Regions from separate parts of the Anaerotruncus sp. 80 genome, predicted to be linked through region 2. Evidence: riboswitches for the same ligand, from Rfam matches in the RefSeq annotation. Region 2 holds a riboswitch; the other holds the start of a gene.
What was found. Region 2 has a riboswitch for cobalamin ahead of D1155_RS13385 (DUF4430 domain-containing protein). Riboswitches for the same ligand answer to the same signal wherever they lie in the genome.

Region 1: linked by a shared signal. The riboswitch ahead of D1155_RS05925 (hypothetical protein) and the one ahead of D1155_RS13385 (DUF4430 domain-containing protein) in region 2 are both predicted to bind cobalamin.

The regions. Positions count from the first base shown of each region.
Region 1 covers NZ_QWES01000010.1:4,771-20,346, forward strand. The annotation lists gene D1155_RS05910 (ABC transporter ATP-binding protein) at 1-717, shown strand, start outside; gene D1155_RS05915 (nitrogenase iron protein NifH) at 724-1,542, shown strand; gene D1155_RS05920 (nitrogenase component 1) at 1,539-3,020, shown strand; cobalamin riboswitch at 3,225-3,413, shown strand; gene D1155_RS05925 (hypothetical protein) at 3,734-4,738, shown strand; gene D1155_RS05930 (class I SAM-dependent methyltransferase) at 5,024-5,773, shown strand; gene D1155_RS05935 (ABC transporter ATP-binding protein) at 5,784-7,514, shown strand; gene D1155_RS05940 (ABC transporter ATP-binding protein) at 7,501-9,264, shown strand; gene D1155_RS16095 (ABC transporter permease) at 9,285-10,214, shown strand; gene nikC (nickel transporter permease) at 10,228-11,088, shown strand; gene D1155_RS05955 (ABC transporter ATP-binding protein) at 11,114-11,860, shown strand; gene D1155_RS05960 (ABC transporter ATP-binding protein) at 11,875-12,846, shown strand; gene D1155_RS05965 (nickel ABC transporter substrate-binding protein) at 12,865-14,460, shown strand; gene D1155_RS05970 (class I SAM-dependent methyltransferase) at 14,477-15,223, shown strand; gene lexA (transcriptional repressor LexA) at 15,485-15,576, shown strand, end outside.
Region 2 covers NZ_QWES01000030.1:5,933-21,508, reverse strand. The annotation lists gene D1155_RS13415 (DNA polymerase III subunit alpha) at 1-3,504, opposite strand, end outside; gene D1155_RS13410 (PLP-dependent aminotransferase family protein) at 3,510-4,955, opposite strand; gene D1155_RS13405 (Fic family protein) at 5,219-6,184, opposite strand; gene D1155_RS13400 (DMT family transporter) at 6,320-7,243, opposite strand; gene D1155_RS13395 (LysE family transporter) at 7,428-8,039, shown strand; gene D1155_RS13390 (cyclopropane-fatty-acyl-phospholipid synthase family protein) at 8,773-9,936, shown strand; gene D1155_RS13385 (DUF4430 domain-containing protein) at 10,033-12,993, opposite strand; cobalamin riboswitch at 13,097-13,299, opposite strand; gene D1155_RS13380 (RNA polymerase sigma factor) at 13,530-14,015, shown strand; gene D1155_RS13375 (anti sigma factor C-terminal domain-containing protein) at 14,012-15,178, shown strand; gene D1155_RS13370 (helix-turn-helix domain-containing protein) at 15,226-15,555, opposite strand.

The DNA.
Region 1 (15,576 bases), on a different contig from region 2:
GTGGATAAGGGCCAGGTATTTTCCATTTTGGGAGCTAACGGTGCGGGAAAATCTACACTGCTGAGCTGTATTGCCAATTTGAGAACACCTGCGGATGGAAGGATAATGCTTAACGGAAAACCAATTAGTAGTCTTTCATTTCGGGAGGTGGCAAAGATAATCGGTTACGTGCCGCAGAATCATGATCCTGTATATGGTTATCTTGTCAGGGATTATGTGGTTATGGGAAGAGCACCCTATCTGGGCACTTTTCAGCAGCCGGGAAGCAAAGAATACAGGCTTGTGCATGAGGTGCTTCAGGAGTTTGATATTCTTCATCTGGCAGAAAAACCATACACGGAACTTAGTGGAGGAGAACGGCAAATGGTTTCTATCGCCAGAGCAGTAGTGCAGGAGCCGGAACTGATTATGCTGGATGAACCTGCAAACCATCTGGATTACGGAAATCAGCTGCGAATGCTTAAACAGATAAAAAAACTAACCAATAAAGGATTTGGCGTAATCATTACAAGTCACATGCCGGATCATGTGCTGCTGCTGGACGGAAACGTAGGGATTCTTAACAGAGACGGTACTTTGATCTCAGGAAAGACCGAAGAACTTGTGACAGAAGAGGCCATGAAAGAGTTGTATCAAATTGACGTACATTTAGTTTATGAACAGTGTCTGAACCGAATGGTCTGTATATCAGGTAGACATGGAGAAGAAATGGGGTGAATGTAGATGAGAAGAATTGCTTTTTATGGAAAAGGTGGTATCGGAAAGTCAACCATTGCTGCAAACTTTTCTGCTCTTATGGCAAAGAAAGGAAATAGAGTATTACATATTGGATGCGATCCTAAAATGGACTCTTCCAGATTATTAATCGGAGATAATATTCCTTCAGTGCTGGAAGTTCTACAGCAAAAGAGTACAGTACGCAGAGAAGATATTCTTTTTTCCGGCTGCTTTGATATCTCTTGTGTAGAAAGTGGGGGGCCTTCGGCAGGGCAGGGATGTGCAGGTCTGGGTATCACCATTACTATGGAACATCTTGCTGAATTGGGAATATTGGAGGAATCCTGGGACTATATTGTGTATGACGTTCTGGGAGATGTAGTGTGTGGAGGTTTTTCTGCGCCCATGCGAAAGAGGCTAGTTGACACGGTATATGTTGTGACATCCGCAAATTTTATGGCATTGTATGCAGCAAATAATATTCTTGAAGGCATAAAAACTTTTCAAATTAATGGTGCGGCATTGGGTGGCCTGATCCACAATCACTATAGCGGCTTATGGGATGCGACTATACTGAACGAGTTTTCAGAGCTGGTGAAATGTCCGGTTGTAGGAGTTATTGAAGAAAGTAAGGAATTGAAGGTCGCAGACTTTTGCAGAAAAACTTTAGCAGAAACTCAGCCAGATAGCAAAGCTTTTGCACAGTTTGTTCATTTGGCCGAAAGAATTGAAAATGGGGAGCACTTCTTGCCCCAACCAGTAAAAAAAGAAGAATTGGAACTTTTTCGAAAGCGAATTCATTTAAAGTCGGAGGTGAAGAAATGACTTGTGCCATACAGAGTCTGGATTTCTCAGGGCTGGAAGAAAGTGTGGCTGCACCAATTCTTGAAACAGAAGGCATAGCTTTAGTAGCAGCCGGTTCTCTCATATGTCTGCGAAGTTTGTATCTGGAAGCGCAGCGTAAAGGCGCACTGAAAAGATTTTATCCTTGTATGATGACTGAAAATGACTATGTCTTGGGCAATAGCGAGAAAATCAAAGCTATGCTGGAGATGGCAGCTGCAGCCGAGGATATCAGAGGAATAGTTTTTTATGTTTCCTGTCTGGAAGTGATTTCGGGGATGGATTTAGAAGAAGTGCTCAGAAAAGCGGACAATCCGAAAGGTAAACCTGTTAGAATTCTGCAGCGTGGTCCCATGGTAAAGCGAAGGAAGAAGCCAAGAGAAGAAAGAGATAGTATCCTGAAAGAGCTTTTATCATATCCCACTATCTCCGATAATGGGAGCAGTGAGAAAATGTCACCAACAGGCGGGGAAATTATGCCTGTTATGGCTCCGGATATTGCTGCTGTTTTTTCTATGCTACAAACCTTTCCTGTTGATCAGCTGTTAATAACTCCGGGAGGGTGTGGCCGTTGCCTGGATCTGTCAACAGAGATTCATAAGAGCCATGGTATGTATCGGACTTCATTTAATGACCTGGATGTTTGTTCCGGTTTTTCTTCACATTTACAACAGCTTCTGAATGAGAACTTTCCTTCAGAAAAAATGCTTTGCTGCCTGTTTGGGTCTGTAACAAAGATGAGCGGCATAGAACAGACATTGTTTTTACGACACAATCAAAGGGAGATCTTTTATACAGATGGTTTCCATTATGGCGTAAAAGCGGCGGCAGAAGCTTTAAAGATAATGGGAGAACGATTTGCAGAGAAACACCGTCTGCAGCCGGGCGGTCATACAATTCTTATTCTTGGACATTACCCTCTTGGCACTGCCTGCCGGCAATATTATACAAGAGCAGTAGAGCAGATAAAAAAACAAGGGTTTGATTGCGTACATCTGTTTCAGTTATGGGAGCTTGATACGCTCCCTGAGATTTGTTCCCTTTGGCCGTGGAATCTGGAAGGCAGCTGTTTGGCTGAAACATGGTGTCAGAAATGGCATATTCCGATATATCAGGAACTGCACCCCGTATCAGAGGAAGTATTTCCTAAGATAAAAAAAGGTGCAAAAATGCTGATTATGACAGAGGCACTATTGGGGAGCAGATTGAAGAAGTACTATGAAAAACAGGGTATATCAGTAGAATTGGGGTTGTATGCACCCGACATGGAAACCAGAGAATTTTACGAAACTTTCTTAATGGAGGAGATATTTTATTTTTCAGAACTGCATGAACTTGAGAGACTGATGGGGGATAAAGATGTTGTATTGGCAGATCGTGTATTTTCCGAGTATGTTTGTGATAAACGATGCGTTTTTTTTGAAATTACTTATCCTATGATTGGCGGAAGTCTGCTATAGAAGGAAGACATTTTTTATTATTAGAATACTCTATATATAAAATTGAAATCAGAATTTAAAAAATATAATTTGTTATAATATAATAAATATTTTAATATAATAATAAAAACGTTTATTCTGGTTTTTACGTTTATTTTTGCAGGAAAAATAAAAGTCCTTTATATTGACAAAATGTGAAAAATGTTGTATTTTTATATAAAAGTGAATATGTAAATGCATTTTGAATTTTGCGGAATTTTTCTGCAGGAAGTAAGTGAGAGTCTTACACAGGAACGCTACTGTAATTACGGAGTGTCCTTTTGAGAACGTTGTTCAGTCACTGATTTTTATCGGGAAGACAAGAGGCCATGATGATGTATAAGTCAGGATACATTCATATGCATTATTCGTTACACTCTTCGAGTTCAGGAGGTATAGATAAAGGATAGTTTTCACAGATAGTGCTGTGAATTTTATTGTTGTGTGAACCTGTTTAACTTTGGAGTTTTACAGGGTTTTTTAATTTGATATAATAAACAAATGCGATGAGGATTGTTCTTGGAACATGTACTCTTAATCTTTAGAGCGGTGAAATTCCGCCACATATAGCTGTGATTGCTTTAGCATAAGTCAGCTCAGGTCGTGTTCTTTTTTCCGTTAGGATTGCATTGTTTTTCGTCTGTTCTTTCGGAACAGACGTTTTTTTTAGCAGATTTTAACAAAAGGTGAAAGGTATGGACAAATCGACGATAACAGAAGAAAAATTTCATGTTATGTATCAAAGACTTTTGAGAATGTCGCAGGAATTTTATGATAATGAGAATATGGAACAAGAGGTCGATACGGAGACTTGTGAAACATTCTCACTTTTAAGTGAAACGGGTAAGGCTTTCTATGATCAGTTAACAGACGAGATGCTTTTAAATGTTTTGCGTAATAGAGCACAGGTCTTAGGAACATCCCCTTCGCAAAAAGAAGTGTTCTGGATATGGAAAGACTATATTAAGCAAAGATTTAAAAAATGGCCATATGCACTTAGAACTGCCGGCCTTCCTGCGTCTGCGGGTAACAAGGGGAAGTCTTTAGAACAATTTGAAAAAGAAAAAAAATATGTAGAAAAACAACTGGAGACTGTTCGGAAACAGGCCATGGTGACAGGGAGAATTCCTCACCCTCATGAACTTCCGGAAGTATGTGAAAATTTAAAAAAATATATGAAAACATGGGGGCAGGTGATAAAAGCTGCGGGGATTCAAGATTGTTTATTAAGCCAACAATCTGTGTATCGAATTGACGACCTGGAAGATGATTACCGACAGATGCTGGATACTATAAAGCAATTATCTATGGAAAGAGGACGCGCTCCACTTCATGACGAAGTAGACAGAGAAATGAGACAAAAATTGATAGAGCGCTGCTCTTCTTGGAGAAACGCATTGTATCAGATAGGTCTTGAACCTGTTATGCGAATCACTCCCTTTTCATCGACGGATCTGGTCTTGAGCAACAGAAAGGGGGTAAGGAAACACAAAAACACTTTGTATGACTGTTATTACAGGGTTTTAAACCTTACCGATGAAGCAAAAGCGGATTTAGAGTATTTACAACAGTTAAGTGAAACACTTAAAAGAATGCCGACCAAAAAAGATGTTCCACCGTATATTGTGAAGCGATTGATTCAAACTTGTGGGTCATGGACAAATGTATTATTTCAGTTAAGATATTATTTACCGGATTAAGAGCAGGAGGAATTATATGCGGAAGAATGCAGTCAGCATTACAGAAACGCAACGCGAAAAGAAATATGTACGATACATTAGTGCTGGAGTTTGCTAATTGTTATTGTTCTTGTGTTTAAGGAGAACACTTTGTAGAAGAGAAGCACACGTCTCTTAGAGAGAGCTTTAGTGTAATTGCTCATTTTGACATTGTAGAGAAAAAACTGTGATATGTGGCGGAAAAGCTTGAAGTCGTTTACGTGATTTTTTGTACTAAACAAACTGTATTAATAGAAAGGAGATACCATGAGATTAAATGAAGAAATCAAGGATTACTGGGAAGGAGAAGCGGATGTATACAGCCGTGGCATTAAGGAAGAACTGGAAAGTTCTCAAAGACAAGCATGGAAGGAGCTGATCCTGTCCTATGCTCCCAGAAAAGCAAAACTGAAAATTCTGGATGTAGGCACAGGTCCGGGTTTTTTCCCTATTATTCTAAGTGAAGAAGGTCATAAAGTAACTGGTATTGATATTACGGAAAATATGATTGCCAGGGCAAAGGAAAACGTAAAGAGGCAAGGACAAAGTGCTGTATTGATGACCATGGATTGCCAGAATTTAAGCTTTCCCGATGAAAGTTTTGATATGGTAATATGCCGTAATATTACCTGGACATTGGACGACCCAAAACGAGCTTATCAGGAATGGAAACGAGTGTTGAAAACAGGAGGAAGACTGTTAATTTTCGATGCCTGCTGGTATCGACACCTCTATGATGAAAAACTTCAAATTCGATATGAAGAAAACGAAAAAAGGGTGAGAGAAAAATATGGTCGAAAAATTCATGCTCATGCTGATCCGCAAAAAGGTGATGAATTAAGCCGCCGTCTTTTTATGAGCGATAAGATACGACCTCAATGGGACTTGAACTATCTTATTGAGCTGAGGTTTTCCAAGGTTTTTTCAGAGCCTGATATTATGGACAAGATTTGTAATGAAATGGAAAAAGAGATAAACAGACTGACACCCGCATTTATGGTAGGCGCGGAGAAATAGTGAGTGAAACATGGGAAAATACTTGCGATTGATTACCTTTTTAAAACATGCAAAGAAAGAGACGGCGATAAAAACTTTTATCGGCATAATAATTGTGGCGTGCAGCTTCACTCAGGCATTTTTTTTAGCGAAAGGTGTAACAGCAGTTTTTGACGGAGTTACTTTTAGGAATATTGGTTTCTGGTTTACCTTGTGCCTGATAGTACTGCTTATTCGAGCCTGGTTTAGCCGATACCAAGAAGGTTATACAAAAAAAATGGCTGCAAAGGTAAAGAACAAAGTACGCTGTGACATACTTCGGAAGCTGATGGCGCTGGGGCCGGCCTATAAGAATGATAAGCGAAGTGGTAATTTACAGTCATTGATTACTGATGGTATCGAATCTCTTGAAGTCTTTTTGACTCAGTACTTGCCTCAGACTGTTGTGGTGCTGGCAACAATCACTTTTTCTACAGTGTATATGTGGTCTTTAGACTGGAGTGTAGGAGTTTTAATGTTGCTAATGGCTGTTATTTCCATTATTGTACCTCATCTTTTTATGCCTGCAGTATCTCGGGTGATGATTAAATACTGGCAGGATTATGCAGACTTAAACTCACAGTACATTGACGATATGCAGGGAATGAGTACTTTAAAATCTCTAGGGGTTAGTCGGAGGGAAGGTGAGAAGCTCTCAAAAAGAGTTTGGGCATTTGCCGGCGAATCCATGAAAAATTTAAGCATTTCTCTATCGGATTCAGCGGTGATTGTAGCTTGTACAACAGTAGGAACAGTAGCTAGTGTAGCGTTGGCAGCCTTTCATATGGCCCAGGGTAAATTGGAATACCACGCGCTTTTAATAATCTTATTTTTTTCCGGCGAGTGCATGAAGCCACTGAACGATTTAAATATCTATTGGCATGGGAGTTACTTAGGATTATCTGTGGCGCAGGAATTATTTTCAGTACTTGACGAGCCGATAGTTTTAGAAGATGGAATTCTCGGTCAAAGAATTTCTTGTGCACTGCCGGCGGTTGAACTTACAGGCGTAACCTTTCGCTATGAGGAGGATGCGGGTGATGCCTTAAAGAAAGTAAATATGACCATGGAACCAGGAAAAGTGACAGCTATTGTGGGAAAATCCGGTTCTGGAAAATCTACTATTGTCAATCTACTGTTGCGTTTTTTTGATGCGACAGAAGGAATTGTGAAAATAGATGGAAAGGATATTCGGAGCTATTCCATGGAATATTTGCGTAGTCAGATTGCAGTGGTATTCCAGGAAACTTATCTTTTTTATGGGACTGTATTGGAAAATATCAAAATGGCACGCCCGGATGCATCAGAGGCAGAAGTGATAGAGGCAGCTAAAATGGCTAATGCTCATAATTTTATTGAAGCACTTCCACAAGGCTATGAGACCATTGTGGGGGAACGAGGCGCAACCCTGTCCGGTGGTGAACGGCAGCGGATCTCCATCGCCCGAGCCATTTTAAAAGATACCCCGATTCTCATCCTGGATGAGGCTACTTCCAGTGTGGATATGAAAAACGAGATGCATATTCAGGAGGCGTTAAACCGATGTATGAAAGACAAGACAACGATTGTCATCGCACATCGGCTGTCTGCTGTGGAGCATGCAGACAGGATTTATGTACTGGAAAAAGGACGGGTGATGGGATACGGGAATCATCAGGAATTGTTACGACATAATCAAAGTTATCAAAGGTTGGTAAGGGCACAAAACTATGCAGAAATATGACAGAAAAACCGAAAAAATCAGAATTAAAAATGCAGTTCGTTTATCAGGGAAGCTAAAGGCTTACTGGGCTCGTATGGTTGGAGCAGTTATTGGCGGCATTGGAAATCAACTTTCTACTGTAGGTCTTTCTGTTTTTGGGGCCTATCTGGTGGGACTGGCTCTGGAAAGCCGGCTTATGGAGCAATTTCCTGAAGTATTGGTAGTTTTGATAGTAATTGTAGCGGTCAAGGTATTCTTCTATTTTATGGAAATGTGGCTTGCACATGATGTGGCCTTTAAAGTGTTGGCCGACTTTCGGGTCATGCTGTTTTCCGCTATTGAGCGGGTATCTCCGGCGATTTTATTGAACATGCGCTCTGGTCAGCTGGCTTCTACGCTGATGAGCGATGTGGAGATTCTGGAATGGTTCTTTGCTCATTCTTTCGGAAGTATTCTGGTGGCAGTGTTAGTGCCGTTAATTCTGCTGGTTTGCCTGGGTTTTATTTTCTGGGCGCTGCCTCTTATTTTGATTTGCTTTTTGGTGCCGGTTATTTGTATACCTGTCTGGATGCGAGAAAAGGCAGATCTTCAGGGAATAAAAGTAAGAGAACACCTTGGGGAAGCAAATGCGGTAACTATGGAGGGCGTTCAGGGAATAAAAGAGATCTTATCTTTGAATTATAAAAATTCATACCAAAAAAAGAATGAATTCTATATGAGTCGTCTCTACGACAGTCAATTAATTTATGGAAAGAGGCTGGGAACTGAAGGTGCTTTTCTACAGGTCGTTCTGGGGTGTTCTATGATTTGTGTAGCAGCAGTAGCTGCAGGCTTGTCAGCCAGTGGACAAATAGATACAGCCATGTATCCACTTGTAGTAGTGCTGGCGGGTATGGTCTTGGGACCGGTTGTGGAAGTGTGCAACACTGCTCGGAATTTCGGACTTATTTTTGCGGCAGCTGATCGGGTATATCGAGTCTTGGAAGCGAAGCCTCAGGTAGAGGATAAAGGAAAGGACATAGACATAAAACAATTGGTTCCCGGGATTCAGTTTGAATCAGCGAGTTTTCGCTACAGGAACGACTTGGATCTGGCAGTGGAACAGATTTCCTTTTCAGTAAATCCCGGAGAGACAGTGGCTCTGGTAGGCCCTTCGGGAGCGGGAAAAAGTACATGCATTCAGCTGATATTACGCTATTGGGACCCGGAAAGTGGCAATGTGTCTATTGGTGGTTGTAATTTGCAGGACATGACATTGGAGAACTTAAGGAGTTTGACATCCGTAGTGCTTCAGGATGTGTATTTGTTTCGGGACACCATTCGGGAGAATATCCGACTTGGTAAACCGGAAGCGACTGATGCAGAAATTGAGAATGTGGCTAAAATGGCCTTGGCACATGATTTTATTTTAGATATGAAGAATGGCTATGAAACTATTGCAGGAGAAGGCGGAGCTAAGCTTTCCGGAGGTCAGAGACAACGAATTGCCATTGCCCGTGCGATACTGCAGGATGCCCCAATTTTAATTCTGGATGAGGCAGTTTCCAATCTGGATACAGAAAACGAGCGAGAAATTCAGGAGTCTATTCGTCGTTTCAGTAAGAACAAAACCACTTTAATTGTAGCTCACAGGTTATCTACCATTCGTTCGGCGGACAGAATTGTGGTATTAAAAGAAGGTCATGTAGTACAGAACGGTACATATGAAGATTTGATGGCAGAGGAAGGTTTCTTTCGAGAGTTGATTTCCATGCAGATGGAAGAAGAATAAAAATAGAGAAGAGGGAAAACGTGGTTAAGTATATAATAAAAAGACTGATGACATTGATTCCGATTCTGCTGGTAGTATCCATCCTTGTGTTTGGGCTCAGTATGTTCTCCTCCGGAGATGCGGCTCGTGTATTAGCAGAGCAGATTTACGAACATCCCACACAGACGGAAATTGAGCAGGTACGGCATGAAAACGGTTTGGATCAGCCTATCTATAAGCAATATGTACGATGGCTGGGAAATGCGCTTCACGGCGACTTCGGGGAATCTTATTCCACGCAGAAGCCGGCGATGGAAGAATTCATAAGCCGATTGCCGGTTACATTAAAGCTGGCGGCGACAGCGTTTATTATATTGATTATAGTTTCTATCTTTCTGGGCATGATTTCTGCAGTATGGGAGCACTCATGGATAGATAAAATTGTACAGGTATTTTCCTTTTTTAGTGTATCCGTGCCTTCGTTTTGGATTGGTCTGATGCTGTTATACATATTCGGCGTAAAACTGGGAGTCATTTCTGTCATAGAAGGGACAACCGCAGGAATTCCTGTTCTAGCGGCATTTACTTTGGATATGGGATATTTTGGTATTTTAATCAGGCTTATACGCGCAAATTTAAGCGAGGTTCTGAAAAAGGATTATATTCGTGCATGTAAAGCCAAGGGGATTTCTAACCTTCGTATTATTTTAAAACACGGAATGAAAAATGCGATTCTACCGGTTATCACCCAAATGAGTACCATGTGCGTGGGTCTGTTATGCGGTTCAGCAGTCATTGAATCTATTTTTTCTATCAAGGGAATAGGAGAAATGGCTCTTGAAGCAGTATATACAAAGGATTTGCCACTTTTGCAGTGCTTTATTCTAGTATTGGCCTGTTTTGTGGTATTGATGAACTTACTAATCGATATTATTTATTCAGTAGTGGATGCCAGAATTCAGTTAAAGTAGGTAGGTGATCGTGATGAAGAAAAAAGTAGAAATCCTGGAAATGGCTTGCGTAAAACAGAATCGTTGGCGGAAGATGTTGGGCCAGTTTCAGATAAAAATCGGGCTTACCATTGTAAGCATTTTTGTGGTAATTGCCATATTGGCGCCAATAATTGCGCCAAATGATCCATTTTTGGTAGATGTTGCTCAAAAGCTGGAGGGACCCAGCGCTACCTATTGGCTGGGAACTGATCAGCTGGGACGATGCATCGTCTCTCGATTAATTTGGGGCACCAGAAATTCTCTTTTGTATAGTACTATTGTGCTGTTTATCACGTTGCTGGTGGGTGTACCCATTGGACTGATTTCAGGTTATGTGGGCGGCAAAGTGGATTTGTTTATCATGCGGGTCATTGATATTTTTATGGCTATGCCAAGTTTTATTGTGGCACTGGCTATAGCGGGTACTCTGGGTGCAAACGGTAAAAATCTGGTTTTGGCCATGTCTTTTGTATACTGGGCAGGTTATGCCAGACTGGTACGGTCCCTCACTATGCAGGTAAAGGAGCAGAATTATATGATGGCATTAAAGGCAGGAGGCTGTAAGCAAGGTCAGATAATTTTTAAACATATATTACGTAATATTGCTCCTTCCATCATCGCCCTTGCAGCAATGGAAATCGGAACCATCATTTTGGCAATCGCCGGATTCTCTTTCATCGGTTTGGGTGTACAGCCGCCTACACCGGAATGGGGCATTATGCTAAGTGACAGTAAAAACTATATTCAGACATTCCCACAATTGATGGTTTACCCGGGTATTGTCATAGTAATTGTTGTAATGGCTTTTAACTTGTTAGGAGAGGGAATGAAAAATGGAATTTCGGGACAATAGATCACTTAAAATAAGGGATTTGCATGTGGAATTCAAGACAAAAGGAGGCATTATCTCTGCAGTAGAAGGTGTCAGTCTGGAAGTCAAACGCGGAAAAGTAACAGCCCTTGTGGGAGAAAGCGGAAGCGGAAAATCCGTGACCTCTTTAGCAGTTATGAATTTATTACCCCCAAATGCCAAAGTGCGATCCGGAGAAATTTTCCTAGGCGAAATGAATGTTCAAAAACTGACAAGTAAGGAACGTCAAGAATTAAACGGAACGGTCATGGGTATGATCTTTCAGGATCCATCGACTTCCCTGGATCCTTTATATACTGTGGGCAACCAGATGATAGAAGGAATTATGCAGCATCAGAGAATTGGCAAAAAGGAAGCCTATGACCAGGCTGTTTCTTGCTTAAAAGCAGTGAATCTGCAAGATTCAGAGCTTTTAATGAGAAAATATCCTTTTGAACTCTCTGGTGGTATGTGCCAGAGAGTGATGATTGCGATTACGATGGGACTTAAACCGTCTTTTCTAATTGCAGATGAGCCCACTACTGCATTGGATGTAACCGTACAGCAGCAGATTTTAACAGAGATTTATCGGATGAGCAGGGAAGAGGAGATGGGGGTGTTGTTTATCACCCATGATTTAGGGGTGGTAGCGGAAATTGCCGACGACGTCTGTATTATGCAGGACGGGAAAGTTGTTGAGAATGCAGAGGTGAATACAATTTTTGAAAATCCTCAGCATGCATATACGAAGAAACTTTTAAATTCCATTTTGTAAAGGAGCCGGAAGAAGTGGAACTTTTATTAGAGACAGAGAATCTGAAAAAATATTACGGAAAAGAAAAAATTGTAGAGAATAACAGACTTTCGGTGGTAAAAGCCGTGGATGGTGTTTCCTTGAAACTATGGAAGGGAAAATCTTTGGCTTTGATTGGCGAGAGTGGGAGTGGCAAGACTACTTTTGGTATGCTAGCGGCGGGGCTGGAAAAGCCTACAGGAGGCAAGGTTTTTTTTAAAGGAGAAGCAGTACATGGCAAAAAGGAACGAGATTTGCGTCCCATGCGAAAGAATTTGCAGATGATTTTCCAAAGTAGTAACAGTGTATTTGATCCTACTTATACCATTGGAGAGAGTATTCGGGAGGTTATGAAAAACTATGTATCGCTTTCTAGGAAAGAATACGACGATGCCATTGAAGAAGTGCTTGAGAAAGTAGGGCTGGAAGCAAAGTTGAAAAATCGCTATGTCAGTCAGCTATCCGGAGGTCAGTGCCAACGGGCAAATATTGCCAGGGCCTTAGTGTTGCATCCGGAGCTGGTTATCTGTGATGAACCGGTATCCAGTCTTGATTATTCCATTCGGAAACAGATTCTGAATCTGCTCAAGGAAATGCAGGAGGAATTTAATGTCACCTATCTTTTGATTACCCATGATTTATCCAATGTGCCCTATGTCTGTGATGCAGTGGCAATTATGTATCAAGGACGGGTGGTTGAATATATAGAACGAACTGACTGCATTGAGGAGATGGCAGAGCATCCCTATACACAGCTTCTGTTTCACTCTGTTCCTGCAACTGATCCAAGAAAGCGTAAGCTTGGTATGGAAAAGGGAAAACCACTGGTTCCGTCTATTTTTGCAAGAACCGGATGCAGTTATCAAAGTCGGTGCGAGCGATGCAGGGAAGTTTGCAAACAGGAGATACCTGAATTGACACCTATAGCAGAAGGACACTGGGTGGCCTGTCATTGCTATAAAAAATAAAAGAAAAGGAGAAACGATATGTTGTTAAGAAAAATAAGTAAATTAACAGTGGCTGTTGTATTATGTACTGCACTGTTCTTTACAGGCTGCAGCAAAAACGGTGGAGAGAATGCTTCCACAAATACGGAAAAATCGAATGAAAAAGAAGTGACGGTATTGGTCTCTTCGGATCTGAAACCGGAAGAAGCAGACACCATTTCCGGTATTAATGAAGATTTTCGTTTATTTGAAATGGTTTATGATCCGTTGGTGAGATATGGGGAAGGCGGTGAAATTGAGCCGGCTTTGGCAAAGAAATGGGAAATTAGTGAGGATGGAAAGGAATATACCTTTTATTTGCGAGATGATGTAAAATTTTCTGATGGTAGCGATTTTAATGCTGATACAGTGCTGTTCAACGCTTCTCGCTGGGAGGATAAGCTGACATTTTCTGCAGCTCTCAAAGATGTGAAAAAGGTGGATGATTATACGGTTACTTTCGTCTTTGACGATGTAGCTTATTCAATTTTAACCGAATTTACTTATCCACGGCCTTATCGCATTTTAGGAGAAAAAAGTCTGGACGAGGAAGGTAATTTTAAAGAGATGATTGGTACCGGACAGTGGATGGTAGAGAGTTATAAAACTAATCAGGAAGTGGTAATGGTGCCTAATCCTTATTATTATGGAGATAAGCCAAAGGTGGACAGAATTATTCTGAAACAAGTGGACGATGGGCAGGCCAGAATTATGGCCATGCAGAGCGGTGATGCGGATATTTGTCTGGCGGACATCCCTTCAGAGAGTCGACAGATCATTGACAGTGAAGAGTCATTAGACACCATAGAAGGAGAACCTGTGCGAACTTTTTATTTGATTTTAAACTATGAAAATGAACAGCTTCAGGACGAGAGAGTGAGACAGGCACTGAATTATGGAATTGATAAAGAGAGTATTGTAAATACTTTGCTAGACGGAGATGGGATCCCCGCAACTGGTATTTTCCCATCTAGTACCCCTTATGTAACGGAAGAAAACAGTAAAGGATACCCCTATGATGTGGACAAGGCGCGGGAATTGCTGGCGGAGGCCGGATATAAGGATACGAACAGTGACGGAATTTTAGAAAAAAATGGAGAAAAGCTTTCCTTTAGACTGGTTTTCCAGACAGAAGAATATTCCAACTGGAAAACGCTTTGCGAATACCTGCAATCTGAATATGCAAAAATTGGAATAGAGATAAAACTGGAGCAGATGGAATCCACAGGCTATTATGATGCTATTTGGAGTACAAGAGATTATGATATGCTGATTTATCGTTCTTATGAAGATTCCTGGAATCCTCATGGGTTTTTGAGCAGTATGTTCTATCAGACAGAGGGAAACCAGGCGGTATGCTGGTATGATGAAGAAATCAGTAAGGAGATCGGTGTAGTATTAAAGACTTTAGATGAGGAAAAAAGGACAGAGCTGTACAATTCTATTCTATCTAAAATGAATGATCGAGCAGTGACAGTACCCCTGTATTATCCGAAGAACGCTGTTATCTATAACAAAGAACGAGTAACAGGACTAAAGATTGCTCCGACGTCTTATGAAGGTCTGTGCTGGGATGAAATAGATGTATTGCCATAAGAGGGAGGATAAACTTATGTTTAAAGAAATAGAGGATGCGTGGACAGAGGACTCAAACAGCTATGACCGCCTGGTACAGACCCAGCTGTCTAACAGACGAGATGTAATTCATTGGTCAAGAGAGCTGAAACAGATTCTGGGAGAAGAGCCTTTAGATGTGCTGGATGTGGGCTGTGGACCAGGGTTTCTATCTATTATGCTTTCCAGACTGGGACATCGGGTAAAAGCTATCGACGGGGCTGAAGGCATGGTAGACTGTGCAGCCCGGAATCTGAAAAAGGAAAGTGCCGAGGCTGTGGTTGAGGTAGAAGATGCTGTAGAATTGCCTGTGGAAGCTGCAGAAAGCTACGATGTTATTATCTCCAGGGATGTGGTATGGACATTATATGATCCTGAGAAAGCTTTTGTCAGGTGGCGAGAGGTATTAAAGCCAGGCGGTAAAGTAATTATCTATGATGGTGATTATCGCAGAGGAGAAAAAAGTTTAAAAAAATCAGCGTGGAGGCTGTTGTCTCAGGCAATTATTCTGATTACGGAGAGGAGAATTCCTGAAAAAGCTACGCACAGTGATGATACCGGTATGTTTAGGAAACTTCCTATGGTAACTGCAAAACAGCCGGAAGAAGACAAAGCGCTTATACTAAAAGCAGGGTACAAAAAAATACGCATCACTGAAGACTCCTATCGCAATAGCTTTAAACGGCTGGAGTATTGGAAGTATGGATATCAAGGGAAGAAGTTTCGGATTATTATCTGGAAGTAGGGGACTGTTTTTGCTCCCCATTCTTAGCAAAGAGTGATTTTTATACGTTCTAATGATTGTTTTTAAATCTTAAGAGAAAAACAAAGAAGAGAATATTTGAGTGATATATACCCCTCTACTGGTTCGCCCGATAAAGGGGTATATATTAGTTTCAGACCTGCACATTTTGTCTTTTTTATTTTTCTCTCTTGCAATTTGTCACAAATAGTATATAATGAATCTAAAGGAAACGAAAAGTTTCTTTTAGAAAAGGAGATGACAATGAGAAGCAAAAGCACAGAAACAATGAAAAGAATTCTGGATTGTGTGAACCGGTATTATCTGGAGCATTATCAATCTCCTTCGATGGCAGA
Region 2 (15,576 bases):
CGTATCAAACAGCGCAATAGACGGATAAACACCGCCGCCAGCGCCGGTTCTCACGATTTTTCCATTTTGCAGATAAATCAGCACCGGCGTGTTTCCAGGATATTCCTTAAAAATCTCCTGCAGTCTCCCAAGGATTTCCTGCTCATCTGCCTCCTGCGGAATCCGTACCTTGACAGTTTCCGCGCCTGTCCCGGCACCCTGGGTTCTGCCACCTTGCGCGTTTCTGCCTCCTTCCGGCGCCGCCTGTTCATTCTGCAGATGCTGTTCTACCTCATGAATGCCTACTACAGAGTCCGCCAGTACCTTTGGCATCTCATCTTCTTTAAAATTCAGTTTTCCCTTTACAACAACTACATTGTCCTCTAAAATTGCACTACTGCAGCGTTCATAGACGTTTGGAAATACTACAATCTCCACTTCCCCGTAAAGGTCTTCCAGATTGACAAAAGCCATCATCTTGTTGTTCTTTGTAATCTGATTCTTCTTTCCCGCAATCATGCCTGCAAGGGTTACAGTCATGCCGTCCTGTATCCTGCTGTCATGGTGTTCCTCTTCGGAAACTGCTGCCAAATCTTCACTGGTGACATCGGCGTATTTCTCGATTTTTTCCGCATATTCGCTCAGCGGATGGTCGGTAATATATACGCCCAGCATTTCCTTTTCCATAGCTAGTAAAATGTCTTTGCTGAAATTGTTCACATCGGGCAGTGTCCCCGATGTATCACCGCTGTTCATCTCCTCACTGCTGATCTGAAACAGTGACATCTGTCCGGCAATGTTTTTCTTTGCACTGTTCTGGGCAGATTCCACCAGACCTTCATAGACAGCAAGATGAGCCGCGCGGTTTACGTCCAGACAGTCAAGAGCGCCTGCCTTAATCAGACTTTCTACAGCCTTCTTGTTGACTTCACTGATTTCCACGTTATTGATAAACTGAAAAATATCCTTCGGCTTTCCCTTTTCTTCTCTCGCTTTGATAATAGCGTCAATGGCGCCTTCGCCCACATTCTTCACGCCCAAAAGTCCGAAGCGGATTTTTCCGTCCACTACAGAAAACTTCTTTTGACTGTCATGAATGGACGGCGGCAGCACTTCGATGCCCATCTCCTTGCAGTTTCGAATATACTTTGCGATGGATTTGGCGTCTCCCATGACGCTGGTCATCAGCGCCGCCATAAATTCCACCGGATAGTATTTCTTCAAATAGCCTGTCTCATAGGCGACTACCGCATATACAGCGGCGTGAGATTTGTTAAAAGCATACTGAGCAAAGGATTCCATATCGGCAAAGATGGACTCCGCCGCCGCTTCGCTGATTCCGTTTCGGATGCAGCCCGGAATTTCCACATTGCCTGCTTCGTCCAGCTTTCCATGGATGAAATATTCCTTCTCCTGCAGCATGACGTCTTTTTTCTTTTTACTCATAGCGCGGCGCACGATGTCAGAACGTCCAAAACTGTAACCGGCAAGGTCCCGCACGATCTGCATAACCTGCTCCTGATAAACAAGACATCCGTAGGATACGTCCAGAATCGGTGCCAGTTCCGGCGTCACATATTTAATTTTTTCCGGATTCTTCTTATACTCAATGTATTTCGGAATGGAATCCATAGGACCCGGTCTGTACAAGGCAATTCCCGCTACGACATCTTCAAAGCAGGAAGGTTTCAGGTTTTTCATAAACTGAGTCATGCCGCCGCTTTCCAGCTGAAAAACACCCAGCGTATTGCCGCCGGCAATCATATCGTAAACGGCTTTATCATCGTAGCCCATCCTGGCAAAGTCGATAGTTACGCCGTAGTTTTTCTCAATGAGTTCTAAGGCGTCGCGAATGACCGTCAGGTTCCGAAGTCCCAGAAAGTCCATCTTGAGAAGTCCCAGTTCCTCAATGGTCGTCATATTGAACTGGGTAGCGATCCCTTTATCTGACATGTAAAGCGGCACGTATTCGTCCAGAGGCAGTTTTGAAATTACCACTCCCGCCGCATGGGTTGAAGCATGGCGCGGCATGCCCTCAATGGCACGGGACATGTCGATAACCTTGGCAACTCTTGCGTCGCTTTCATACATGTTTTTCAGCTCCGGATTCATGTCAAGGGCTTTATCGATGGTCATTTTCAGGTCAAAAGGAATGGCTTTCGCGATTCTGTCTGCCTCGGCATAGCTGAGATTCAGCGCCCTGCCCACATCTCTGACCGCAGCTTTTGCTTTCATGGTTCCAAAAGTGATGATCTGCGAAACGTTTTCTTTTCCATATTTTTTGATTACATAATCAATAACTTCTCCGCGGCGTTCGATGCAGAAGTCGATATCGATATCGGGCATGCTGACACGCTCTGGGTTCAGAAAACGCTCGAAAATCAAGCTGTAACGAATCGGGTCGAGGTCGGTAATTCTAAGGGTGTATGCCACCAGGCTTCCGGCGGCGGAACCTCTTCCCGGTCCTACCATAATGCCGTTTGTCTTAGCAAAATTGATAAAATCCCAGACGATAAGGAAGTACTCTACATAGCCCATATTTTCAATGACGGAAAGCTCATAATCAAGGCGGCTTGCAATCTCCGGTGTCACGTCATCGTAACGCTCCGCAAGTCCTTTCTGACAAAGCTCCCGCAGATACTGCTGGTTGGTCTTGCCCGCAGGCGGAATAAACTCCGGCAGATGATAGTCGCCAAAGACGAATTCCACATCGCATTCCATGGCGATTTTATGGGTATTTTCAATGGCTTCCGGGGCGTAAGCGAAGATTTTCCGCATCTCATCCTCGCTCTTTAAGTAAAACTGGTCATTGGGGAAGCGCATGCGCTTTTCGTCGTCGATGGTAGTGGCCGTCTGAATGGCAAGGAGCACATCGTGGGCCTCGGCATCCTCCTGCTTCACGTAGTGAACGTCGTTGGTGGCAACCAGCGGAATATCCAGTTCCCTGGATAGTTTCACAAGCTGCGGATTAATCATGGCTTCTTCATCCAGGCCCTGATCCTGCAGTTCCAGATAAAAATTGCCGTGGCCGAAAATCTCGTCCATTGCCAGCGCCTCTGCCTTGGCGCCCTCGTAGTCCCGGTTTAAAAGACAGCTCTGCACCTTACCGGCCAGGCAGGCGGACAGCGCGATGATGCCGCCGCTGTGGGCGCGCAGCACATCTTTATCGATTCTCGGTTTATAGTAATAGCCTTCTGTGAAGCCTTTAGATACAATTTTAATCAGGTTCTTATAGCCATCGTTGGTCTTTGCAAGGAGCACCAGATGACCCTGATATTTATCCTTATCTGCATCTTTATCGTGCATAGTCCTTGCCGCCGTATAAACCTCGCAGCCGACGACCGGTTTGATCCCCTGCTTCTTACATTCTTTGTAAAAATCTATGACACCGAACATGACGCCGTGATCAGTGATGGCAAGAGAATCCATGCCCAGTTCCTTTGCCCGCGCCACCACATCGGTAATGCGTGCCGCACCGTCCAGCAGGCTGTATTCTGTATGAACATGTAAATGTGTAAATGCCATGTGTGTTACCTCTTCTGATGTTTCTCAATAATCGCTGCCAGTATTTCCAGCGCTTTGGTCAAATCCTCCGGATCCGCATAGGCATAGGAAAGCCTGATTGCGTGGTTTTCCGCATAGTCGTATACATTGCCCGGATTGAGCAGAATTCCGGCTTTCAGCGCCTTGTTAAAAATCTTGTCCATAGGCAGCCGCTTATCAAAACGAAGCCAGATATAAAAACCGCCTTTCGGCTTTTTCCATGTTGCCAGACCCTTGAAATGTTTGTCCAGTGCCGCCAGCGCATTATCTCTGCGCGCTCTGAGCTCCTTTCGAAGTTCTTCCAAATAGATGTCGTAGTCGCCGCTTGTAATCAGTTCCGTCATCATCCACTGGGAAACGGAGCTGGCGCCGTAGTCAGTCTGCATCTTTACATCCCCCAGCCTGTAGACCACCGCCTCCGGTCCGACCACCCAGCCGATTCTAAGTCCCGGCGCCATAGTCTTTGAAATGGTTCCCATGTAAATCACCGAGCCGGTCTTATCTCTGGATTTCAAAGACACCGGCGGCTTCTCGTCCAGCCACAGCTGTCCGTATGCGTCATCCTCCAAAATCGGCATAGGCTGTTTCTGGCAAAATGCCATAACCTCTTTTCGACGCTTTTCGCTCATGACCGTGCCTGTCGGATTGTGGAATGTAGGAATCGTATAAAGGAGCGACTCATTAGAAGCATCCTTGATATTCCAGTACTGCAGTCCTTCCTCATCCAGCGGTACACCATGAAGGTTCATCCCTGCCGACTGAAAAATCTGCAGAGACTTCAAATAAGACGGCGCTTCTGTATAAACGTCGCTTCCCCGCTTCAGCATACACACAGAAACCAGCTGCAGAGCCTGCAGGGAGCCGCTTGCAATCATAATATTAGATGCTTTAGCATCGATTCCCTGACTTTCTTTTAGCCATGCAGAAAGCGCCTGTCCCAGCTCTGGAAGACCTAAAGTACCTAAATAGCCCAGATTAGGAATCCGCTCCGGCATTCTGCGAAAAATCTTGCTAATCAGCTTGCCCGGATACAGCTCTGGCGATAATTCGCCTGTGCCGATACGAATATATCCTGGTTCAAATTCCATCTTGTTGATGGTCTGAATGGTAGATAGATTGGCGCCAAAAGGTCCGCTTGCAATGTATTTGTTCCAGTCCGGAGGCTGGCTCATACGCAGAGACCAAGTGTTGCTGGCAACTCTCGTGCCGCCTCCGAAATCACTTTCTAAAATGCCATAAGAAATCAGTTCTTCCATAGCACTGACAATAGTGCTTCTGTTAACTTCAAAAGCCTTTGCCATAGCTCTTTGGCTGGGCAAACGACTGCCGATTACCCAGTCCCCCGCAGCTATTTTATCACTGATATATTTCACAATTTGTCTGTAAATCGGCGTTTTATTCTGTTTGTCAGGTTTCCAGTCCAGTGTAATCATTTGGTTGGTTTCTTTCCTTTTCTTTGGTCGACAACAAAGATGATACTCTATGCTATTATTTTACCATACCTGATCAAAAAATAAAATAATATTGGAGGATTACTATGCCACTTTTCTTACGAGGATTCAACAGCAGATGATTGTGTAATTGCATAAAAGAAGAGCAAGTCCCGCTGGCTATCGGAAGACTCGCTCTTTTTTTAGTATATTTCATGCCCTATCTTATAGGCTTTCTGCAGAAAATCCGCATATTTATTACGACATCAGCGCACAATCCAGCTACCATTTTTGTTGGAACCACTACGTGTAATACTACCTTCATCCTTTAGCTTCTTCAAAATGCGCTGCGCTTGCCGTTCAGAAATGTTAAGCTGCTCAGCCAATCCTTTTGCTGAATATTTTCCCCTCTGTTGCAGAAGCTTAAGCATCTGTCTTTCTATTGTAGCTCTGTCATCTACCAATCTTTTCCCTTCTGCTAAATCCAGTAACAAATCACGAATGACTTCTAAGATATAGCAAACAAAGATTGTAGATTCTCCGCTGACATTTGCATCATTTAACGCTTTATAATAAGCTTCCTGCTTTTCATGTATCATCATTTCGATGGGCAACCATAAAAAGAAGTCTTTCCACTTTGCTAATATCAAAGTATGCCACAGGCGTCCAGTTCTCCCATTCCCATCAGCAAAGGGATGAATAAATTCAAACTCATAATGGAAGATGCACGATTTTATTAAAGGATGCAACGCTGAATTTCTTAGCCAGCTGAATAGCTCGTCAATTAATTCAGGCACGTATTGAGGTGGTGTACCTGCATGAATTAGTGCAGTGCCTGCGTACACACCAACTCCTTTGCTTCGAAAGCGCCCCGCTTCCCCCACTAAATCAGCCATCATAATTTTATGCGCTTTGAGCAAATCTTCTATGGAATACGGATTCAATTCCGTCAGCAAATCGTATGCCTCATATGCATTCTTTACTTCGCGAATGTCCTTCGGAGGTCCCAGTACTCGTTTGCCTGCAATGATATCGCTTACTTGCTCAATCGTCAGTGTATTCTGTTCTATTGCCAGCGATGAATAGATTGAAAGAATTCGGTTTTCTCTGCGAAGCTTTGGATTTCTCGATAATCCATTCGCAGTGGAAATTTGTCCCGCTAAGTCGCCAATCTGAATCACTAAATTGGTAATTTCTTCTGTCATCGTGAACGGCGGTTCATAATAATCCATCAATATTTTCACCTCCCAGCATATCATTTCTCCTATAGTATTCCCACTACCCGTAGATATAAAAATTATATCTTGACCTATCTACCGAATCAATGAAATGATTTTGTGTTTCAGACTGCTTCTATGCACATTTTTCTATATACTTTTATTTTGGGACGGAATCTGCGCAATCACCACTGCCGCAAAGATAACAGCACATCCTATCCCCTCTATGATAGTAAGGTGCTCTTTCAGTATCAGCACTCCAAATATTACAGAAAATACTGCCTCCAAACTCAAAATCAGTGATGCAACCGCTGGCTCCGTATCTTTTTGACCCAGAACCTGTCCGGTATATCCGACACCAGTAGAAATCACACCGCAGTACAGGATCGGAAGCCAGCAATCCAAAATGTCTGAAAGCACCGGCGTTTCAAAAATCAGCATACAGGCGATTCCTATGACACCGCTTGTAAGAAACTGCACACATGAAAGTCTGATTCCATCGCACTTCGGCGAAAAACAATCTACTGCCAAAATGTGAACAGAAAACGCAACTACACATAGCAGGATATACAGTTCTCCTGTACTGAGTCGAAATCCCTCTCTCTTTCCTGCCATAGTAAGCAGGTAAAAGCCAAATGCCCCTAACAATATACTGACCCATATCAGCGTTCTTACATGCTTGCCAAGAAAAAGCCCAAGCAGCGGAACGATTACTATGTACAGAGAAGTGATAAAACCAGTCTTCCCAGCACTTGTTTCAAAATAGAACCCAAACTGCTGCAGTGATGTTGCCAAGCATAAAAAACATCCGCAGCATATGCCTCCAATCAGCAGGTTTTTCTTATCTTCTTTCTCATCTCGCTTCACTTCCCTGGAGCTTCCTGCACTCTTGTCTTTTCCTGCTACCTTAAGTAAATAAATTACCGGTATTAGCGCCAGACCTCCAATAAACATGCGAATTCCATTATATGTAAACGGTTGTAATACTGCTCCCGCTTTCTGTGCTACAAGTCCGCCGCCCCAAATGACTGCTGTCATAAGCAGTACTAAATTGCTTTTAAAGCTATTTTTCATGTCCTCATCCTTTCCTGTTTTTAATCATTATAACACCGCCTGTTTTTTCTGAAACAACCATGTTAGAAAAATAAGACCAACCAAACAGAAACTTGGTTGGTCTCTTTTTTCCCGTCTTGGTGGGTTACAAAGGCAGTTTTCTGTGGTATGATTTTATTGATATTAACTTAGAAGGAGTTTTTTTATGCCACTTTTTTTACAAGGATTTACCATCGGACTTGCCTATGTAGCACCCATTGGTCTACAGAATCTCTTTGTTATCAACACTGCACTGACACAAAAAAAGAGCCGTGTCTATCTGACTGCTCTAATTGTCACGTTTTTTGATGTTACGCTGGCATTAGCCTGCTTTTTCGGCATCGGCGCCATTATGTCAGCTTTTGAGTGGCTGCAGATGATTGTCCTCGGCGCAGGCAGTCTAATTGTCATGTGGATTGGAATCGGTCTTCTACGAGCAAAGGACAGTATGGATACCTCCACCAAAGTCGATATTCCGATTTTGAAGGTGATTTCCAGCGCATGCGTTGTTACCTGGTTCAATCCCCAGGCAATCATCGACGGCACCATGCTACTCGGCGCATTTCGAACTACCCTGCCGAAAGAGCATGTAGCGGAGTTTATTCTGGGTGTCAATTTATCATCCTTTGTGTGGTTTTTCGGCATCTCTACAATCTTAGCTCTGTTCAGCGCCAAATTCAACGACAAAGTGCTTCGCATTATCAATATCATCTGCGGCGCAATCATCGTATTCTACGGTGCAAAACTATTCATCAATTTTGTGCAGATGGTTGTGTAATTACATTAAAAGAGCGAGTCCCTCTAGTTACCAGACGACTCGCTCTTTTTATTGCATTTTAGGAGAATTAGTCATTGCGCCTATGTTTGTTAATTCCTGTAATACTGCTGGGTAAATCTTTACTAACGCCTATAAGAGGAATTGATATTTTCTCTCCTCATATAATTCCCAGCACGATACCCACATAATCCACAATCAGCCCTAATACTTCCATCTTAGTTCCTCCAATCCAATGTGCTTCATTTCGGTATCTTACTATTTATTCATAGTTTACCATTTTTCGACGCAATATTCAATTTTATCTTACCTACAGACGCAGCAAAAGAGCGATTTAACCTAAATTGCCATTTTTTTAAAAAAGTGTATAAAAGATTCGCCTTGCCATTTTATATGCCTTGCAATTTATGCAAGATGTGGAATAGTTTTATAAAATTCTTACAAAAAACGCAAGATTTCAGTAATATAGCAAGAATAAATCCTCGCAAGAACAACTGCTAATTAAATCGTCTCAAATATGTTTATACATTTTTTTAGCATTTTTTGATTTTCGGTTAAGAATCCCACCTCCTTCTTATACACTTTTTTCTAAAAACACCTGTTTTAAGTTAAATCATTGCGGCGATAGCGACCTTGCCGTGCCCCCTGCAAACCACCTGCTATTTTCTAAAATATGTTATAATCCCTAAAACCAGGTGGAATACTGTTATAAGCGAAACACATCAGGAGGTATAAAATGCTGAAAGAAAATGTTATGATACAGTTTTTAAAGAAGTTTGATGCTTGTCCTTTCACCATAAAAATGGGAAAAAAAGAGTATCAGATCGGAGATGGGAATCCTGCCTTTGCCGTAAAATTTCATAAAATGATTCCATTAGGCGATCTGTCTACCAGTACTTCTTTGGCACTAGGTGAAGCATACATGGACGGCAATCTGGAAGTTGAGGGCAGTCTTTATGAAGCGCTTGATCTTTTCCTTGGACAAATCGGAAAGTTTTCCACCGATCACAACGCACTGAAAAAGCTAATCTTCCCATCCAGATCAAAAAAGAATCAGGAAAAAGAGGTCAAAAGTCATTACGATATCGGCAATGATTTTTATAAATTATGGCTTGACGAAACGATGAGTTATTCCTGCGGCTATTTTCGATGCGCTAACGACAGTCTCTATCAGGCACAGGTCAACAAAGTCGATTACATTCTGGAAAAACTATGCCTGAAGGAAGGCATGCGACTTCTGGATATCGGCTGCGGCTGGGGATTTCTTTTGATCAGGGCGGCAAAGAAATACGGTGTACGCGGCATGGGGATTACACTCAGTCAGGAACAGTATGACGAATTTAAGCGGCGAATTGAGGCAGAAGGACTTTCGGACCTGCTGGATGTCAGACTGATGGACTATCGGGATCTTGAGAAGTCCAATCTGCAGTTTGACCGCATTGTCAGCGTCGGTATGGTAGAACACGTGGGACGCGGTAATTATCAACAGTTTATCGATTGTGCCGCACATGTGCTGAAACCAGGCGGATTATTTCTGCTTCACTTTATCAGTGCGCTGAAAGAATTTCCTGGCGATCCGTGGATAAAAAAATACATCTTTCCCGGCGGTGTCGTGCCAAGTCTCCGAGAAATGCTGACCTGTATGGCGGAAGATGATTTTCATACACTGGATATAGAAAATCTGCGCAATCACTACAACCGCACTCTGTTATGCTGGGAAAAGAATTTTCGCGACCATATAGAAGAAGTTCAGAAGATGTTCGGAGAACGGTTCGTCCGCATGTGGGAGATGTATCTGTCCTCCTGTGCAGCCACATTTCACAACGGAATCACTGATCTTCACCAGATTCTTATGTCTAAAGGCGTAAACAACGATCTGCCTATGGTAAGATGGTATTAGAAAAGAGCCAGGTCTGTCTCAAAATCAACTTTGCCTTAAATGGTGCATACGCAAAGAGGATGTCTCATTTTATTTGAGACATCCTCTTCATCTCAGCTATTTCTTTGTCCAAAGTCTGTTTGCGTATCTGCACTGTTTCAGCGCTGTCTTTGCAACCAGCTTCCCATCTTTATCATAGACTCTGAGCTGGACTTTGTAGTAGTACATCTGCCCTTTCTTTCCGGTAGTATTGGTATAAGTTTTTGCTTTCTTTGTTAACGCTGCCTTATAGCCGGACGCTTTCTTTGTAGAACGGTAATATCTGTATTTTACAGTATAGCCCATCTCTTCCAGTTCTTTAACAGCTGTCTCCGTAGCCTTATCTGCTTTTACAGTGACTTTCACATTCTTCTTGCTGGTTCTTTCTGAGCAAGCGGTTAGTTTCATCGCACCAACCTTTCCCTTTACTGCTTCAGGGCCTGGAGAAAGCGGCGTGTTCGGATCGTCAATATCCGTTCCCGGCTCATCATCTGCAGGCGGCTCAATCCATCCTGCGGAAGCCCTTTCCTTTGTATAGTCATCTGTATAATGGAATAGGATTACATCACCGTCTTTGATGACCTGCTCTGCAACACCGTTTTTTACATATACACCATTAACCGTATACATCCAGCCAGAGTTCGGTCCGTTGTCAAACTCGGCAAGACCGTTGATGGCACTGATGTAGTTGCCGGTGCTGTTGGAAAATCCCATTCCCTTGATACTCAAGGCTTTTTCAATCACATCCAGAACCGTTGCGTCCTTATCCACAGTCACTTCCATAGCAGAAATCCATTCCCGGTCGATTGTACCCTTTTTATAAGTATGTGAAACGCCGTCCTCGCCGTGCTTCTCATCACCGAGCAGAGTAAAGGTGACTTTTATCTTGTTATCCTCAGGCGCAGAAATTTGCTGTTCAGCTACAGTAATCTGCTGTTCCACAGTCTTTTCCTGATAAGAAATTGTCACACCGGTTACATCTTTTGTAAGAGGTGCAGCTTCATAAGTATAGTCTGTAATTTCTTCTTTCTTTCCACTGTTATATACTGCACTTACAACCATACCAGACGGGTTAAAATATTCTCCTGCGATATACGCCGTCTTTGAAGGCGCTTTTGTAATTTCAATCTTTGTCACTTCCAAAGGTGTTACAGTTACCGGTACTTCTACGATTTTTCCTCCCAGGCTGACCATTACTTTCTGTGTACCCTTCTCCATAACAGAAGGCGTCACGCTGTAACCGCCTGTTACAGTTCTCTCTGTGCCGTCTGCATAAGTGACTTTCAGACTCATACCTTCCCCATCAAAGGACTCGCCCTCAAAGTATGCTGTTTTTTTCGGCTGCGTAACCACTTCAACGATTTCGATGTCGCCGGCAGCGTCAGCTTTTTCGACCTGCAAGGTAATATCCGGCAAAATTCCAAAATATGCTGTCTGACTGACTGCGGTAAAGTTTGGAGAAGCGCCTACTTCATAGGTAATTTCTCTGTGTGCGCCGTAACTGCTTCCAAATCCAAAAGTGAAAAGACCCCCTTGGGATACAGTCAGTGTGTCTTTTGTATAATCCGCCGGAATAGCTGCTGCATCGCCCTTTTTCAGGCTATAGTTAGTGCTGCCAAAGAACGTAGTCTTTGTAATGCTAACCTGATTTTCCATAGTCTGCGCTTTGGCATTAGCTGCAAAATTGTACTGTGCTGCGGTTCCTCCAACGGTTTTACCTTCCATTCCTTCTACAGTCTGATAGATTACCGCTGCTGACATATTATAAATTCCCGCTAGCTTATTGACAGGATGATACAATGTATCGAAACTGATTGCAAACTGGTCGCCTGCCACTAACGCCTTGCCCGGCGTAGTCTTGTTGGTAACCGCTGCTTTGACACCTTTCGCAGAAACCACCTGATAATCACAGGCAGTTCCGTCGCTGACCTTCACAATATTTCTGCCTTCGACCAACTTTACAGTATAACTGCCGTCTGCATTTCTTTCAGCTGGCACAAACCCACCATAGTTCAGCTTTCCGCCAGCATAATTAGGATTTGCCACCTCTACAGAAGCAACTTCACCTGTCGGTGTAAATGTATAGCTTCCATGAGCATCATCATAAACTGTTTTTTCCCCGGCAGCATCAGTCATCTCTGTCAGATAGTAAATGATATCCAGCTCCGCATCCAAGTCATCCCCTGCGAGTTTTCCATTGCTGACGGTTGCGTTCGTCTCGGTATTTACCTTAGCGTTGACACTGACCGTACTATCAGATGATCCTACAGATACTACAAACACACCTGTATTTTCCGGCCAGATTGCACCAAAGAACGGACCGCCAACCGCAGAAATATTATTAAAAGCGTCATAGGTTACAAGTACCACTGCAGTACCTTCCTTCTGCGCAGTCACTTTTCCACTTTCTGATACGGATACCACATCACTTGGTGTTCCGTCAAAGTTGACAGCCTCATAGTGATAGTCCGGCTCAATAAAGTAATTATTTGTAAGGGTGTCTACTGCCTCCCAGTTTCTCAGAGATACGATCTGGTATTCATCGTTTTTCTTCAACTTCAGATAGCCTGCGGGATTGATGTTCAGATAAATGTCTGCCATGTTGTAATTCTTATTTGAAGTTGAAGCTTTATCGACGGTTTTAGCGTTTTTTCCTTCCGGCTTCAAATCGCTTTCAGAAACATTTAAGATATACGGATCTTTGGACGCTGCCGGTGACTTGAATTTTCCGGTATAAGTCACATAGCCTTTCCCACTGATTCTGAAATTGTAATCCTTGTTTGCCGGCAGATTATAGGATACCGTCTTCAGCCCTTCCTCAGCCGGCACTTCACCAATAGTCTCCTGCTCTATAAACGGCTTGAAGTGTTTTTCCTTCGTGCCAACAAATACTTTTGCATCCGCCGGCACAGTAATCTGTACATTTCCTGTCTGCACATCTGCTTCCGCAGCAAATGCCATAGACGGCATCATGCAAAGTACCATGACGATACTTAGAAGAATGGCAGAAAATTTCTTTACTGTTTCGTTTTTCTTCATGTGTTCTTCCTTTCTACATTTCTGCCCACAAAAAAACTGCAGGCTCTTTGCCTACAGTCCGCATTTACTGTATCTAAACTCTGGATTCTTACGGTTACCTCGCCGCGGAATCCTCATCTCATGCAGGTCTCCTGGCTCATGGATTATCGTTTTTCTTTCCCTTCCCAGGTCTCCCCAGTGGGTGGCTCTTCACCAGTGGTAAAAACAATCCAATTACAGTGGCGGGTCCGCGCAAGGCTCTCACTTGCTTCCCTCTTAGCTCCCCTGTGGTACGCACAAGGAAGAACACAAAATGGTTTCTTTATATTTTGTTTTTAATTATAATCTGGAGAGACTTTGGATTTCCTTTTCGCAAAGCTAACTCCTATTTCATTATATCCTTGTGATTATTTTTTTGCAATACAATATTTTCAAATATATACTATACATAAATGGCAATAGGTCAAAACGAGACAATTTCTTGTTGCATTTCCACTGCACAATTGTTATATATGTAAAGAGAACAAAATACTGCCGAAAGGAGGTGCGCAAATGTCATGGACAGCAAGGTGCTGGAGCAGCTTTACCGCAAATACGAGAGAGAGCTATACCTGTATATTTATTCCATCTGTAAAGACAAGCATGCGACGGAAGATCTGCTGCAGGAAACTTTTTTAAAAGCCATTCTGGCTCTGCCAGACGGTCATACCAATATGCGTGCCTGGCTTTACCTGGTAGCAAGAAACCTGACCTATAATGCAATAAAAAAAGCAGGAAGGTATGAGAACATGACAACTGACCCTGCAGCGAAAAAAAGCGCAGAGCCGCTGGAAATCATTTTGCAGCAGGAACAGTACAAGCTGCTCTATAAAAACCTGCAGCGGCTTTCCGCGAGATCAAGGGAAATTTTAATCATGCAGTACTTCGGCCAGCTATCCCACAAGGAAATAGGCACTGTACTGGCAATGACTCCGTCAGCTGTGCGCATGGCAGCTGTACGAGCCAGAAAAGAACTGAAAACCCATATGGAGGAAGAAAAATGAGATATCGTGAACTACTCGAATTATATAAAAAAGGCGAATTGACGGAACAAGAGGCGGAAAAAGTTCGCACCGATATTGAACGTCAGGAGGCCATCACCGACTACCTTTTAGAAGTCGAAGAAGTCTTTGATCTCAGCCTGTCAGAGGATTTTTTGAAAGAAAGAACATTGTCCGACTCTGAGGATTTTGTAAAGGTCATCAATCGTTCTATTAGAAAAGCCTTCCGAAAGCTGGGCGTAATCATACTGGTGATGGCGCTGATTATGATACTCTTCATCCAGTTTGCGCTGCCACAGATTGTATCCCTGTTTTATTACAATCCAGGAAAAATCATCGGTGAGGAGGAATACAGAACTACCAAGCAGATAGAATTGGATATGGCAATTTACACCAGTCTGATGCTGCCTGGCTATTACCGCGATGTAGTCAACGTGACCGACCGGGGATACGGTAACTACGACATCAATATCCCACAAAGTATCTCCTACAACGGACGTTTCTCTGACATCTCTGGAAAAATTGAAAAAGGGCGACTAACCCTTTATAACAATAATGTTCTACGTAGACCACATATGAATATCTTCGGCTGGAGCGAAATTCTTTCTGAAACCAGAGATTCCTATGTGACAGATCAACCACTTTCAGAACTGACAGACCCTGTCGATTATCTTACCGTCTCCATGAACCCAGCAGACAAATACGTCGTCTTTGTCACGCTGAATCGGCAAATGCCTTACGAAGACTTCATTGCGTGGACAAAGAAGGAGGAAATTCCGGGGCTTCTATGGTGTGCGCCGTGCACACGTGCATCTGGCCCTCCACAAAATCTAGGTTTTTATTACGATTTCCTATACGGTGCAGCTATGGGTTGGGACAGAGACGCCTATCCGAACCTGTTCTTCGACACGGACAAAGGCATAGATATAGATAAAGAAAGCACCGTGCGGTCTCACTTTACCAGTCAACTTCGTTACCTTGCATCTAGAGAAGCGTTCTGTAAAATGTTAGAGATATATCCAGAAGAACTGTCTGCAGCTGCCGACTATGTTGAAGAAAACGGTCTCAGAATCTACGGCTTCGTCACGTTGGTAAACAAAGAGCAGGCAGAACAAATTGAAAAGTCAAATGAGGTCTTTCAAATCAGCGCGGAAGAGCTGATTTAAGCCATATAAAAACGCTTTGGGCAGATCTTTACCCGAAGCGTTTTTCTTTATCTATTCGCTTCTCCCCAAACACACAACTGATCTAAAACCCTCATCAGGGATTCTCCTCTTTCACTTAATCGGTACTCAACTTTCGGCGGAATTTGTGGATACTCTGTTCTGACAATCAGTCGATCACGTTCCAGTTCTTTCAGATTGGTGCTGAGGGTTTTGTCCGAAATATGTTTCAGATATCGCTTCAGCTCATTAAATCTCACAATCTCAAATTCCATCAGGCAATAAAGAATGACCATCTTGTGCTTGCCGGAAATCAGCGACAGAGTATAACTAAATCCTGTATCTTCAAAATTTGCTTTTTCAATATAATTTTTTATCATTTTATGCTTTCCTTTACGCTA